Regions from separate parts of the Streptomyces sp. SJL17-4 genome, predicted to be linked through region 1. Evidence: riboswitches for the same ligand, from Rfam matches in the RefSeq annotation. Region 1 holds a riboswitch; the other holds the start of a gene.

Region 1 (7,702 bases):
GTAGCCGAAGCCGTCGACCTCCATGTTTCCGTACTGGGCGTCGGGCGAGCCGGGCGAGCCGTGCCAGAGCAGCATCCAGAGCTCGCCGTCGGCGAGGGCGTGCAGCAGCTGCTCGTACGCGTCGTAGCGTCCGGGTGCCACCTGGCGCAGCATGTGCTCGACCTGTCCGGTCGCAGCGGTGCCTGACGCGCTCACCCTGGGTCCCGCCCCTCTTCCGTCACCGTGTTCTGTTTCCGACGTCCTGCTGTCGAGAAGTTCAGCTTAAACAGGCCGTCCGTCACACGGCGGCGCGCTGGTAGAAGGGGCGCACCCGCTCCAGCATCCAGTCGCCGACCGGGTCCTGTGCCATGTCGAGCAGGATGAGGTTGACCGGCCAGGCGCATTCGACCCGGCCGAGGGCGCGGCCGAGGGCGTCCAGCGGCGCGTTGCGGTCGACGCCGTCCCAGGCCGCGAGCTGGACGCCGACGAAGAGGGCGGGTTCGGTGCCCTCGACGCTGGCGAGCGCGCGGCGGGCGGTGGTGACGACGCCGGTGGCCTCGAACTCGGCGGACGCGGCGGCGAGGAAGTCGACGGGGTCGTCCTGCCAGTCGGGCTCGAAGAGGCGGACGCGGCCGCCGGTGGCGGGCCCGTCGAGCGGGGTGCGGCCGACGCGGCACAGCTCGGCGACGGCCGGCGGGGGCAGCGGGACGCCGACGACGCCGCCCGGGTTCACGGCGATGCCGAGCTGTGGGGGCAGGCCGCGGGCGAAGTCACGGGCCGGGGCGACGGTGAACGACATGTGGCTGCCGACACAGGCGAGGAACTGCTCCTCGGAGCTGAAGACGGGGACGTACGCCGCGCCGTCGATCTCCATGGTGGCGAGGTCCAGGTTCGGGCTGTCGGGTCCGCCGCCGTTGGGCAGGGGCACCCAGACCGGGCTGCGGCCGAGGACCTCGACCAGGCGGGCGCCCGCCGAGGGGTTGCCGAGTGAGGCGGCAAGGACCTCTTCGAGCTCGTTGCCCGGCCACGTCACGTCCACGGTCCCGTTTCCCCTTCTCGCACGGCCTGCCGTACCGGCCGCCCCGGCAGCACCCTAACGCCGCCCCGGCGCCGACGTGGCCAAAAGAAGCGGTACGGGCGCTCCGGGGCAGGGGCGTACGTCACAGCGGCCCACGTCGGACGGCCCGACGCGCGTGGTGGCGGCCCACGTCGGACGGCCCGACGCGCGTGGCGGCGGCCCGCGCCGGGCCGCCCGGCGCGCGTCACCGGCTCCCGCCCGGGGCCGCCCGGCGGTACGTCACCGCGGCCGCCTCGGGCCGCCCGGCCGTACGTCACCCGACCCTTCTCAGGCCGCCTCCCGGAAGCCGATCTTCCGCAGGATGTCCGCCGCGTCCCGGTCGAGCAGGGTCGCGGAGGCGCAGCCGTGCGGCAGCCGGCCGGACTCCGCCGCCGCGACGAGCCGGGAGACGGCCCGCCGGTGCCGGGCGAAGGCGTACGAGGAGACGCCCCGGCCCCGGGCGCGCTGGCCCTCGCGGGCGGTGCCGGGTTCGACGTCGAGGAGGACCAGGTGCAGGGCCCGGCCGCGGCGGCGGGCCTCCCGGGCGAGCCAGCCCCGCACCCAGGACTGGGTACCGCAGTCGTGGACGATCACTCCGGCGCCGGAGCGCAGGGCGCGGCGCAGGCCCGCGTAGTGCGCGATCCGGACCAGCGGGCGGTAGACGGCGTACGGCAGGAGGCGGGGCATCCGGGCCTCCCAGCGCTCCCGGGTGTCCTGCGAGTCGATGCCGGCGCCTTCGGCGGCGCGGCGCATGAGGGTGGACTTGCCGCTGCCGGGCAGCCCGGAGACGACCACCAGGTCGCCGGCGGCGAAGGTGAGGGCGCGGGGGCCGCGGCCACCGCGCTCGCGCAGGTCGCGCAGGAGCCGCCCGCGGCCGCGGGTCCGGGCGCGGGCTCGCTGGGACGGTATGCCGGTACTCGGCGCGTACGCGCCGGTGTGCTGGAACCTCATCGCTTCTCCCCCTGCCGGGCCTGGGAAGACCCTTGCCCACAAAGTGTAAAGAAGCGGTAATGGGACACAAGCGATGTGCCGCGCCGACTCGCGTGCAATGATGTGCGCGCCAGGCGCGCACAGTCGCCACACAATCGCATACCGGCCGCTCGAATCCGCGCGGGAGAGTTCCGGACACCAGACATGTCCGGACGCCGAAGGAGCAAGACCCTCCCTTGAATCTCTCAGGCCCCGTACCGCGTGGATGAGGCAGATCTGAAAAGCGGGACACCCTGCCGTGTCCCCACCCAAGGTGCAAGCCGATCTCTCGGTACCGGTCTCCCGGCGACGAGATGCTCTCGGTGAACCTCTCAGGTTCCATGACAGATGGGGAGGACGTCCTCGCCCGTCATGTGTTTCGTCACCGAACCGCCCTTGGGACCCGGGAGCCACCCATGAGCACTGCCCCCCGTCTGACCGCCCTCGATGCCCTGCATCGTTCGCTGGGCGCGACCATGACCGACTTCGCCGGCTGGGACATGCCGCTCCGGTACGGCAGCGAGCGGGACGAGCACATCGCCGTCCGCACCAAGGCGGGTCTCTTCGACCTCTCCCACATGGGTGAGATCACCGTCACCGGCCCGCAGGCCGTCGAGCTCCTCGACCACGCCCTGGTCGGCAACATCTCCACGGTGGGCGTCGGCCGCGCCCGCTACACGATGATCTGCCAGGAGGACGGCGGCATCCTCGACGACCTGATCGTCTACCGCCTGGGCGAGACGGAGTACATGGTCGTCGCCAACGCCTCCAACGCGCAGATCGTCCTGGACGCGCTGGTGGCGCGCGCTGCGGCTCACGGGGGGTTCGACGCCGAGGTGCGCGACGACCGTGACGCGTACGCCCTGATCGCGGTCCAGGGCCCGGAGTCCCCCGGCATCCTGAAGTCGCTCACCGACGCCGACCTGGACGGTCTGAAGTACTACGCCGGTCTGCCCGGCACGGTCGCCGGCGTGCCCGCGCTGATCGCCCGTACCGGCTACACCGGCGAGGACGGCTTCGAGCTGTTCCTGAAGCCCGAGCACGCCGAGGGTGTCTGGAAGGCGCTGACCGAGGCCGGCGCGCCGGTCGGTCTGATCCCCTGCGGTCTGTCCTGCCGCGACACGCTCCGCCTGGAGGCGGGCATGCCGCTGTACGGCCACGAGCTGACCACCGCGCTCACCCCCTTCGACGCCGGTCTCGGCCGGGTCGTGAAGTTCGAGAAGACGACCAACGACGGTCGCTTCGTCGGCCGTGAGGCGCTCGAGAAGGCCGCCGAGCGCGCCGAGACCGCCCCGCCGCGCAAGCTCGTCGGTCTGGTCGCCGAGGGCCGCCGGGTGCCGCGCGCCGGCATGCCCGTCGTGGCGAACGGCGAGGTGATCGGCGAGGTGACCTCCGGCGCCCCGTCCCCGACGCTCGGAAAGCCGATCGCGATGGCCTACGTGGACGCGGCGCACGCCGAGCCCGGCACCCAGGGTGTAGGTGTGGACATCCGCGGCACCCACGAGCCGTACGAGGTCGTGGCGCTGCCGTTCTACAAGCGCCAGAAGTGACGTACCCGTCTCACTTCGCGTCTCACCCCGCAAGACCCACGTTCATCAGCACTCCCTCGATCCAGGAGAATCAGGTCATGAGCAACCCCCAGCAGCTGCGCTACACCAAGGAGCACGAGTGGCTGTCGGCCGCCGAGGACGGCGTCGCGACGGTCGGCATCACGGAGTTCGCGGCCAACGCGCTCGGTGACGTCGTCTTCGCCCAGCTCCCCGCCGTCGGCGACACCGTCACCGCGGGCGAGACCTGCGGCGAGCTGGAGTCGACGAAGTCCGTGAGCGACCTGTACTCCCCCGTCACGGGTGAGATCGTCGCCGCGAACCAGGACGTGGTGGACGACCCGTCGCTGGTGAACACGGCTCCGTTCGAGGGTGGCTGGCTGTTCAAGGTGCGCGTCACGGACGAGCCGGACGATCTGCTCTCCGCCGACGCGTACGCCGAGTTCTCCGCCTCCGGGAACTGAGACCGGGCCCGAGACCCCTTAGGGATCGATTCATGTCGCTTCTGAACACTCCCCTCCACGAGCTGGACCCGGACGTCGCCGCCGCCGTCGACGCCGAGCTCCGCCGCCAGCAGTCCACCCTCGAGATGATCGCCTCGGAGAACTTCGCTCCGGTCGCCGTCATGGAGGCGCAGGGCTCCGTCCTCACCAACAAGTACGCCGAGGGCTACCCGGGCCGCCGCTACTACGGCGGCTGCGAGCACGTCGACGTCGCCGAGCAGATCGCGATCGACCGGATCAAGGACCTGTTCGGCGCCGAGTACGCCAACGTCCAGCCGCACTCCGGCGCCTCCGCGAACCAGGCCGCCCTCTTCGCGATCGCCCAGCCCGGCGACACGATCCTGGGTCTGGACCTGGCGCACGGTGGTCACCTGACCCACGGCATGCGCCTGAACTTCTCGGGCAAGCAGTTCAACGTGGTCGCGTACCACGTGGACGAGGCCGGTCTGGTCGACATGGCCGAGGTCGAGCGCCTCGCCAAGGAGCACCGCCCCAAGGTGATCATCGCGGGCTGGTCCGCCTACCCGCGTCAGCTGGACTTCGCCGAGTTCCGCCGGATCGCCGACGAGGTCGAGGCCTACCTGTGGGTCGACATGGCCCACTTCGCGGGTCTGGTCGCGGCCGGTCTGCACCCGAACCCGGTCGAGCACGCGGACGTGGTGACCTCCACCACGCACAAGACGCTCGGCGGCCCGCGCGGCGGCATCATCCTGGCGAAGAAGGAGTTCGCGAAGAAGCTGAACTCCTCGGTCTTCCCCGGCTTCCAGGGCGGCCCGCTGGAGCACGTGATCGCGGCCAAGGCCGTCTCCTTCAAGGTCGCGGCCTCGGAGGAGTTCAAGGAGCGCCAGCAGCGCACCCTGGACGGCGCCCGCATCATCGCCGAGCGCCTGGTCCAGGACGACGTCACCGCCCACGGTGTCTCCGTCCTGTCCGGCGGCACGGACGTCCACCTGCTCCTCGTCGACCTGCGCGCCAGCGAGCTGGACGGCCAGCAGGCCGAGGACCGTCTCCACGACGTCGGCATCACGGTCAACCGGAACGCCGTTCCGAACGACCCGCGCCCGCCGATGGTCACCTCGGGTCTGCGCATCGGTACGCCGGCGCTCGCGACCCGCGGTTTCCAGGCCGAGGACTTCACCGAGGTCGGCGACATCATCGCGGAGACCCTGAAGCCCGGCTTCGACGCCGACAAGGCCGCCTCGCTGAAGGCCCGGGTGACGGCGCTCGCCGACAAGCACCCGCTGTACCCCGGCCTGAAGTAATTTCGTACCCTTTTATTCCGGGACCCGTCCAGGGTTGTTCGTCCGGAACCTTCGGGGCACCGCGCACACTGGACAGTGAGCGCGGTGCCCCACCCCATGTCCTCGCGCTGTCCCGTACGTCCTTCTTCTCCGCGCTTTTCTGCTCCACCCCGGCAGACAACGGCGTCTAGCCCCCACAAGGAGTCCTCCGTGGCCATCTCGGTCTTCGACCTGTTCTCGATCGGCATCGGACCGTCGAGCTCCCACACGGTGGGACCGATGCGCGCGGCCCGGATGTTCGCCCGGCGCCTGAAGAACGAGGGCCTCCTCGCCCACACGGCGCACGTCCGGGCGGAGCTGTACGGCTCCCTCGGCGCGACCGGCCACGGCCACGGCACCCCGAAGGCCGTCCTGCTCGGTCTGGAGGGCAGCTCCCCGCGCACGGTGAACGTGGAGACGGCGGACGACGAGGTCGAGCGGATCAAGTCGAGCGGCCGGATCAACCTGCTCGGCGCGCACGAGATCCCCTTCGACTTCGACGCCGACCTGATCCTGCACCGGCGCAAGGCGCTGCCGTACCACGCCAACGGGATGACGATCTTCGCGTACGACGCGGAGGGCGGCCTGGTCCTGGAGAAGACGTACTACTCGGTCGGCGGCGGCTTCGTCGTCGACGAGGACGCCGTCCAGGGCGAGAACCCGATCGTCCCCGACGACACCGTCCTGAAGTACCCCTTCCGCACCGGCGACGAGCTGCTCCGCCTCGCGAACGAGACCGGCCTGTCGATCTCGGCGATGATGCTGGAGAACGAGAAGGCCTGGCGCACCGAGGACGAGATCCGCGCGGGCCTCCTCGAGATCTGGCGGGTCATGCAGTCCTGCGTCTCGCGGGGCATGTCCCGCGAGGGCATCCTGCCCGGCGGCCTGAAGGTGCGCCGCCGCGCCGCGAACCTGGCGCGCAAGCTGCGCTCCGAGGGCGACCCGAAGATGCACGCCATGGAGTGGATCACCCTCTACGCGATGGCCGTGAACGAGGAGAACGCGGCGGGCGGCCGGGTGGTCACCGCCCCGACGAACGGCGCGGCCGGCATCATCCCCGCCGTCCTGCACTACTACATGAACTTCGTGCCCGGCGCCGACGACGACGGCATCGTCCGCTTCATGCTGGCGGCCGGCGCGGTCGGCATGCTCTTCAAGGAGAACGCCTCGATCTCCGGCGCCGAGGTCGGCTGCCAGGGCGAGGTCGGCTCGGCCTGCTCGATGGCGGCGGGCGCCCTGGCCGAGGTCCTCGGCGGCAGCCCGGAGCAGGTGGAGAACGCGGCCGAGATCGGCATGGAGCACAACCTGGGCCTGACCTGCGACCCGGTCGGCGGCCTGGTCCAGATCCCGTGCATCGAGCGCAACGGCATGGCGGCGGTCAAGGCCGTCACGGCGGCGAAGATGTCGATGCGCGGCGACGGCAGCCACCTGGTCTCCCTCGACAAGGTCATCAAGACCATGAAGGAGACCGGCGCGGACATGAGCGTGAAGTACAAGGAGACCGCGCGCGGCGGTCTCGCGGTGAACATCATCGAGTGCTGAATCGATTGTTCGCTTGATTCGGTTGCTCGGTCGATTCGGTTGCTCGGTCGATTCGGTTGTCAGCTGAATCGGTTGTTCACCTGGCGGTCCCCGGGCCGGGCGGCCGCCGCCCGGGCCGGGGGCCGAGTCAGTAGCGCACCCGGAGGACGATCACGTCCGGGCGGGTGTCGGAGCCGGCGGTCGTCACGCCGGGGTCGGTACCACGCTCCTGCCCGTCTCGTGGGCGTACAGCATCGCCCGGTCGCGGAGGGCCGCGTGGACGGCCATGCGGGCGTCGCGGCGGCGCTGGGCCGGGCCGTCGGGCAGGTGCAGGATGCCCGCGTTGCCGCGTGAGCCGCGCTGGATCTCCGCCGTGCGGGGGATCCGCAGCGACTGGTAGCGGTCGAGCCGGGCCGCGGTCGTCGCCGGCGCCGGGTCCGCCAGGCAGGCCGCCAGGTCCATCGCGTCCTCGACCGCCTGGTTCGCGCCCTGTGCCATGAACGGCAGCATCGGGTGGGCCGCGTCGCCGAGCAGGGTCAGCCGGCGCGAGGACCAGACGTCCAGCGGCGGGCGGTCGTGCAGCGCCCACTGGAGGGTCGTCTCCACGGCGCCCACGACGTCCGCGACCAGACCGGTCCAGCCGCCGAACACCCGGCGCAGCTCCTCCGGGTCGCCCGGGACCGACCAGGACTCGCCCGGGGACTGCGTCATCGGCACCGTCGCCGCGAAGCTCAGGTACTCCCCCGCCGCGACCGGGTAGCACACGAAGTGCCCGCCCGGACCGAGCCAGAGGCGCACCAGAGGCGCGCGGGCCGCGTCCGGGAGCCGGTCCACGGGCACCAGGCC
Region 2 (7,702 bases), 4.5 Mb from region 1:
GCCACCGGGAACGACATCGTCGGCGCGTGGAAGCCGTAGTCGATCAGGCGCTTCGCGATGTCGTCGACCGTGACGCCCGTCGCCTTGGACAGCGGGCGCAGGTCCACGATGCACTCGTGGGCGACCAGACCGGCCGGGCCGGTGTAGAGCACCGGGAAGTGCGGCTCGAGGCGCTTGGCGATGTAGTTCGCCGCGAGGACGGCGACCTGGGTGGCGCGCTTGAGGCCCTCGCCGCCCATGAGGCGCACGTACGACCACGAGATCGGCAGGATGCCCGCGGAGCCCCACGGGGCGGCCGAGATCGGGCCGACGCCGGTCTCCGGGCCCGCGGTGGGCTGGAGCGGGTGGTTCGGCAGGTACGGGGCGAGGTGCGCGCGGACACCGACCGGGCCGACACCCGGGCCGCCGCCGCCGTGCGGGATGCAGAAGGTCTTGTGCAGGTTCAGGTGCGAGACGTCGCCACCGAAGTGCCCCGGCTTGGCGAGACCGACCAGCGCGTTGAGGTTGGCGCCGTCGACGTACACCTGGCCGCCGGCCTCGTGGACCTCGGCACAGATGTCGGCGACGTGCTCCTCGAAGACGCCGTGCGTCGACGGGTAGGTGATCATCAGCACGGACAGCTCGTCGCGGTACTGCTCGATCTTGGCGCGCAGGTCCGCGACGTCGACCTCGCCGTCGTCGGCGGTCTTGACGACGACGACCTTCATGCCGGCCATCACCGCGGAGGCGGCGTTGGTGCCGTGGGCGGAGGACGGGATGAGGCAGACGGTGCGCTGCTCGTCACCGTTGGCGCGGTGGTAGGCACGGACGGCGAGCAGACCGGCAAGCTCGCCCTGCGAACCGGCGTTGGGCTGGATCGACACCGCGTCGTACCCGGTGACCTCGGCGAGCCGCTCTTCCAGTTCCTTGATCAGCGTGAGGTAGCCCTGCGCCTGCTCGACAGGCGCGAAGGGGTGCATCTGACCGAACTCGGGCCAGGTCACCGACTCCATCTCGGTCGTCGCGTTCAGCTTCATCGTGCAGGAGCCGAGCGGGATCATGCCGCGGTCGAGCGCGTAGTCGCGGTCGGCGAGCTTGCGCAGGTAGCGCAGCATCGAGGTCTCGGAGCGGTGCGCGTGGAAGACCGGGTGGGTCATGTACGCGTCGGAGCGCAGCAGCCCGGCGGGCAGCGTGTCCTCGGTGGTGGCGTCCAGAGCCTCGACGTCGGCGGTCACACCGAAGGCACCCCACACGGCGGCGAGCTGGGCGCGCCCGGTGGTCTCGTCGCACGACATGGACACGTGGTCCGCGTCGACGCGGTAGAGGTTCACACCGGCCTCGCGGGCGGCGGCCACGACCGCGTCGGCCTTGCCGGGCACCCGGGCGGTGAGGGTGTCGAAGAAGGCACCCTGGGTGAGCTCCACGCCCCCGGCGGTGAGGCCGGCGGCCAGGATCGCGGCGTACCGGTGGGTACGGCGCGCGATGCCCTGGAGGCCCTCGGGGCCATGGTAGACGGCGTACATACCGGCCATGACGGCGAGCAGCACCTGCGCGGTACAGATGTTGCTGGTGGCCTTCTCGCGGCGGATGTGCTGCTCGCGGGTCTGCAGGGCCAGGCGGTACGCGCGGTTCCCGTCGGCGTCGACGGAGACACCCACGAGACGGCCGGGCAGGGAGCGGGCGTGCTTGTCCTGGACGGCCATGTAGCCGGCGTGGGGACCGCCGAAGCCCATGGGAACGCCGAAGCGCTGCGTCGTACCGACGGCGATGTCGGCCCCGAGCTCACCGGGCGAGGTGAGCAGGGTGAGCGCGAGCAGGTCGGCGGCGACGGTGACGATCGCACCGAGCTCGTGAGCGGCGTCGACCAGCGGCTTGATGTCCCGCACGGCACCGGAGGCACCGGGGTACTGGAGGAGCACACCGAAGACACCACGCTCGGCGACCTCGGCGGGGATGCCCTCGCTCAGGTCGGCGACGACGACCTCGACTCCGGTCGGCTCGGCGCGGGTCTCGATGACGGCGATCGTCTGCGGCAGGGCGTCGGCGTCGATGAGGAAGACACCGTTCTTGACCTTGCCGACGCGCCGGGAGAGCGCCATGGCCTCGGCGGCGGCGGTGCCCTCGTCGAGCAGCGAGGCGCCGGACGTGGGCAGCCCGGTCAGGTCGGCGACCACGGTCTGGAAGTTGAGGAGCGCCTCGAGCCGACCCTGGGAGATCTCCGGCTGGTAGGGCGTGTACGCCGTGTACCAGGCGGGGTTCTCCATCACGTTCCGGAGGATCACCGGCGGCGTGAAGGTCCCGTAGTAGCCGAGACCGATCATGGGCGCGAGGACCTGGTTGCGGTCGGCGAGCGTGCGCAGCTCGGCGAGCACCTCGGCCTCGGTGCGGGCGGCCGGCAGGCCGAGCGCCTCGGTGTTCTTGATGACGTCCGGCACCGCGGCGGCCGTGAGCTCGTCGAGGGAGCCGTAACCGACCTGGGCGAGCATCTTGGCGCGCGCCTCGGCGTCGGGCCCGATGTGCCGCTGCTCGAACGGGATGCCCTGTTCGAGTTCGGAGAGCGGAATGCGGTTGGCGGTCATGTACGGAGGCCTCCTGGTCGTCACGACCTGCGAGGGGCACCACGGCGCGGGTACCCGGACGGCCTCCCCCTCTGTCATCTCAACCTGAGAGTTTCACCGGCACGCCTCACGGCACGCCGGCTTTCACCGTCGGTGAGAGCGCATGCCGTCGGACACCGCTCTGCTTTCCAGAGTGACCTCGTCCGCGCGGTACAGGGGCCTGAGAGATTCCGGGGAGGATTTGCTCCTTCGGCGCCCACCGGAAGGTTTCTCCGGGGGACTCTCCCGCACAGGGTCGACAGCCACAGCCAGCCTACCAGCGAGGTTGCGGCTCCCATCGCTCAAGTGGCCGACATCCCACTTGTGCACTTTCGTAGGGTGTAGAGCAGTTGCGACCAGTTGGAGGGACCGTGCAGACCGATATCGATCCGCGCAGCCTGATCGGCCGCAAGGCGTACGACCGGAACGGACACAAGATCGGAACCGTGGACGAGGTGTACCTGGACGACGCGACCGGCATCCCGGAATGGGCAGCGGTCCGAACGGGCCTGTTCAGCCGCGACGCCTTCGTCCCCCTGGAGCCGAGCGAACTGATCGACAACGGCCTCCACATCCCGTACGAGCGGGCCCTCATCAAGGACGCCCCCGACTTCGGCGTGGGCCGCCACCTCTCCCCGGAACAAGAGCTCCAGCTCTACCGCCACTACAGCCTGGCCCTCCCCCCACCCCCCACGGACACCCCGGACACAGACTTCGGCCACCTGGCAGGCCAGTAACCCACCCGCAGAGGGGGCCGGCCGACAGCCCCGGGACCAACCCCGACAGCAAGCCAGAGACCCGCCCGGCCGACGAACACCGGTCCACCGAGCCAGTCCCCCAGGGCCTGGCCAACCGGACAGACACGGGGCCAACCCCGACACACGGCGCTGCCCCACCGACCGGACCGCCGAGGCGACCCCCCGGCCCGGCGCAGGCCCTACCGGCCGGACGTCGGGCCAATCTGCACGCCCGGCGCAGGCCCTGCCAGCCGGACGTCGGGCCAGGCTAACCGCGACAGCCCCCACGGGCCCGACAACCAGACAGGCCCGGGGCCAACCGCGACAGCAAGGCGGCGGTCCGGAGGGGCAGGCGCCGGTCCAACGGGGACAGCTCGGCAGAGGCCCGCCCGGCCGACAGACGTCGGCCCAACCCCGTCAGCCCCGCGGCGGCCCGACCGGCCGGACGTACACCGCCAAACACCCCAAGTCCGAGCGTGGGCGCGCCTGCGTGCTCGGCCGGGGGCACCGCCGCGCGGCTGCGGAGCCACGGGCCCGCCGCCAGGCGGGGGCCACCAGCCCCGGCCCCAACAGCCACCGAATCCACAACCGCAGCCGCCGACGGCGCGCTGCCACCCCCGGGAAGACCCGCACCTCTGCCCACTCAGCAGCACGGGTGGTGCGGGTGGGAGCCACCGCCCGGCCGCCAGGCCGGGCGTGCCACCCACCGACCCGCACCCTCCACCGGACCGCACCCACCCACCGGCCAAGCCGCCCCTACGCCCCGCCCTCCACCAACGGCAACGCCTCCCCCGGCTCCAGTTCCGGATCGTCCACGGCGAAGGTCCGCACCCGCCCCGGCTCCGACCCCGGCTCCTCGAACCGCACCGTGACGCGCCCGACCCCGCTCCCCTGCACCCACCCGGCGCCGTACACGGCATGCCGCACGTCATTCCCGGGCGCCCAATGCCGCTCCACAGGCTCATCGGCCCCAGGCTCCACAGCAGAAACAGCAGGAACAGCAGCCACCCCAGCCACGGCGGACCCAGCAGCAGCCGCAGCCACACTCCCGTCCCCTACCGCCCCTGCCACCCCCGGCGCCCCCGAACCCCCCACCGACCCCTCCGCCAACGCCGCAGCGACCTCCGCCTGCGCGAACAGATCCTCCTGCGTGTAGTCCGCGAGCCCACTCACCCCGACCCCCAGCAACCGCACACCCCCGGTCGTGTCCACCGCCTCGAGCAGCCGCCCCGCCGCCTCCCGCACCACAGCCGGATCGTCCGTGGGCCCCCGGAGCGTCTCGGACCGCGTGAGCGTCGAGAAGTCGAAGCGCCGCACCTTCAGAACGATGGTCCGCCCGGAGTGCCCGGAGGCCCGCAGCCTCCCCACGCACCGCTCCGCGAGCCGCTCGACCTCACCCCTGATCCGCACCCGGTCGTGCAGGTCGACGTCGAACGTGTCCTCGACCGAGACCGACTTGGCGTCCCGCTCGGCCACCACGGGCCGATCGTCGTACCCCTGGGCCATCAGGTAGAGCGAGGCCCCGTGCGCCCGCCCGAGGAGCCTGACGAGCTCGTCCTCACCCGCCTCCGCGAGGTCGGACACGGTGGTCATCCCGGCCCGCCGGAGGTGCTCCCCGGTCGCCGGCCCGACACCGGGCAGGATCCGCACCGAACGCGGTGCGAGCAGCTCCCGCTCGGTCCCGGGTTCGATCAGCACGAGGCCGTCGGGCTTCGCCTCCTCGGAGGCGATCTTCGCGATCATCTTGGATCCGGCGAGCCCCACGGACCCGGTGAGCCCCGTCGTGGCCAGGATGTCGACCCGTAGCCGCTCACCGGCCGTACGCGCGCTCGCACTGTCGTCGGCCACGCCCCCGGCCTCGAGGTCCACGAAGGCCTCGTCGAGGCTGAGCGGCTCCACGAGCGGGGAGAGACGTCCGAGCAGTTCCATGACCTGCTCGGAGATCGACCGGTAGAAGGAGAAGCGGGGTACGAGGTAGGCCGCGTTCGGCGCGAGCCGCCGCGCCTGACCCATGGGCATGGCCGAGTGGACTCCGAAACGGCGCGCCTCGTAGGACGCGGTGGCGACGACGCCCCGGGGCCCGAGGCCGCCGACGATCACGGGTTTTCCACGCAGGCTGGGCTTCGACGCCTGCTCGGCGGCGGCGAAGAAGGCATCCATGTCGAGATGGAGGATGGTGGGCGCGGCTCTCACACTTCCGATGCTGCCTCACACCACTGACAACAAGCCCCACACCACACAACCCAAGCCCCGGCCGGCCCACGAGGCCCAGGCCCGAACCCAAAGCCACGCCCCAAGGCCGAAGCCCAAAGCAAGGCCCAAAGCAGGACCCAGGCAAAGGCCCCGCCCCTCAGACGGCCCTGTCCCGACGCCTCCGCGCCAGCTCGTCCCCCGGGTTGTGCCCCACGAGCGTCTCGCCCGTGTCGACCCGCTCCCCGTGCAGCTGCGAGAGCGCCGCCTCGACGTCCCGCCAGACCACGCCGACGGCGATGCCGAAGACGCCCTGCCCGCCCTGGAGCAGATCGACGACCTCGTCCGGCGAGGAGCACTCGTAGACGGTGGCCCCGTCGCTCATGAGCGTCATCCGCTCCAGGTCGCGGAAGCCCCGCGCGCGCAGGTGCTGCACGGCGGCCCGGATGTTCTGGAGGGCGACCCCGGTGTCGAGGAATCGTTTGACGATCTTCAGCACGACGACGTCGCGGAAGCTGTAGAGCCGCTGGGTCCCCGACCCGTACGCGGGCCGGACACTCGGCTCCACGAGCCCCGTACGCGCCCAGTAGTCCAGCTGGCGATACGTGATCCCGGCCGCCGCACAGGCCGTGGGACCGCGATAACCGACCGTCTCACCCGCCGCACCGGGACCGGCACCGGAAGCGCCCCCGGGCCCCGTGACCGCGCCGCTCCCCGCACCGGCGTCCGTACCCGTACCGAAGTCGCCCACACTGCCGTGAAGCGGATACGGACCGCTCTCTCCGGACACGCGTCCGAGCGAGCTCCCTGCCGTACCGTCCGCGCTGCTCATCACGCCGACCCTCCGTCCTTGACCTGCCCACACGAAGGTAGGCAGTCACTCGGGGTGCGTCAACGATCGCCACACTCGGCACGCCGAGTGATAATCACCCTGAGAGTGGTTTCCCGTCTCTCTCGCCGGGGAAAGGCTACTCGAATGCTCTGACAGCACCCCGCGAACGGCCTGCGGCCGCGCCGCTTCGACTCACTGACTGTTGGTCCCGAAATCCTCCGGTGAGATCTGGTCGAGGAACTCGCGGAACTTCTCCACCTCGTCCTCCTGCTCGTCCGGAATCGCGATGCCGGCATCGTCCAGCACACCGTCACTGCCGTAGATCGGCGTTCCGGTCCGGAGGGCCAGTGCTATCGCGTCCGAAGGCCGCGCGCTCACCTCGACGCCGCTGGCGAAGACCAGCTCGGCGTAGAAGACCCCGTCACGCAGATCCGTGATGCGGACTTCGGTGAGTTCCTGTCCCACGGCCTCCAGCACGTCCTTGAACAGGTCGTGCGTCAGCGGCCGCGGAGGGGCCATCCCCTGCTGGGCGAAGGCGATCGCGGTCGCCTCACCCGGTCCGATCCAGATGGGGAGGTACCGATCGCCTCCCACTTCACGCAGGAGCACGATCGGCTGGTTGGAGGGCATTTCCACCCGGACACCCACAACGTCGAGCTCGTTCACACAGCAACCCTAGGACGTGCCCGACCGGTTTGGATAGTCGGGCCCTCCCAAGCCCACCCCGAGCCCACCCTGGACCCAACCCCGAATCCGCCCCAAGCGCACCCTGAACCCCAGCCCCGAACCCGGCCCACACACCACCCCGAGCCCGCCCCGAAAGCCCCTCACGGGCTCAGACGGGCTCACACGGGCCCACACGGGCTCACTGCAGCCGAATCCCCAGCGCGGTCTGTACGAGCGCGGCGTGCAGCCGCACCGACTGTGCGGCGAGCTCCTGCGCGGTGGCCTCCGCATGGGCCCTGGTCTGCGGATTACGGTGTCGGCGCAGCGGCGCGACGACCTGCTCGATCAGTCCGGCCTCGCGGTCCGCGGCGGCCTTGACGGCCCGCAGGTGCCGGGGTTCGAGTCCGAATCGCCCCAGATCCGCGACGAGCCGAGCGACGGTCACGGTCTCGGGCTCGTAGCCGCCACCGTCCGTCTCGGAGATCAGACCGTACGACTCCCACTCGAGGAGTTCCGCCTCGGTGACCTCGGCCGCGGCCAGCAGTTCGGCCCGCCCGATCCGCGCGGCGGTGGGGGGCTCGGCGTCCTGCTCCCAGGCTCCTTCGAGCAGGTCCCGCCGGCGGCCGGGGGTCGGGAGCTTGATCTGCTCTCCCCTGGCGAGGGCGTCGAGGTGCTCGCGGATGACCTTCAGCGGAAGGTAG

The links. A riboswitch is a leader RNA that binds a small molecule or an ion and turns the genes downstream of it on or off. The one in region 1 is predicted to bind glycine.
Region 2: it holds a riboswitch for glycine, as region 1 does, so the genes downstream of both, gcvP (aminomethyl-transferring glycine dehydrogenase) here and gcvT (glycine cleavage system aminomethyltransferase GcvT) in region 1, are expected to answer to the same signal.

The regions. Positions count from the first base shown of each region.
Region 1 is NZ_CP104578.1:2,713,876-2,721,577, forward strand. Features, by position in the region: gene N5875_RS11700 (enhanced serine sensitivity protein SseB C-terminal domain-containing protein) at 1-195, opposite strand, end outside; gene N5875_RS11705 (enhanced serine sensitivity protein SseB) at 278-1,018, opposite strand; gene N5875_RS11710 (AAA family ATPase) at 1,325-1,987, opposite strand; glycine riboswitch at 2,138-2,236, shown strand; gene gcvT (glycine cleavage system aminomethyltransferase GcvT) at 2,422-3,555, shown strand; gene gcvH (glycine cleavage system protein GcvH) at 3,633-4,016, shown strand; gene glyA (serine hydroxymethyltransferase) at 4,049-5,317, shown strand; gene N5875_RS11730 (L-serine ammonia-lyase) at 5,507-6,877, shown strand; gene N5875_RS11735 (FAD-dependent monooxygenase) at 7,061-7,702, opposite strand, start outside.
Region 2 is NZ_CP104578.1:7,211,641-7,219,342, reverse strand. Features, by position in the region: gene gcvP (aminomethyl-transferring glycine dehydrogenase) at 1-2,558, opposite strand, end outside; glycine riboswitch at 2,736-2,835, opposite strand; gene N5875_RS32485 (PRC-barrel domain-containing protein) at 2,948-3,313, shown strand; gene N5875_RS32480 (DNA polymerase IV) at 4,070-5,506, opposite strand; gene N5875_RS32475 (MerR family transcriptional regulator) at 5,664-6,335, opposite strand; gene N5875_RS32470 (bifunctional nuclease family protein) at 6,528-7,001, opposite strand; gene N5875_RS32465 (MerR family transcriptional regulator) at 7,201-7,702, opposite strand, start outside.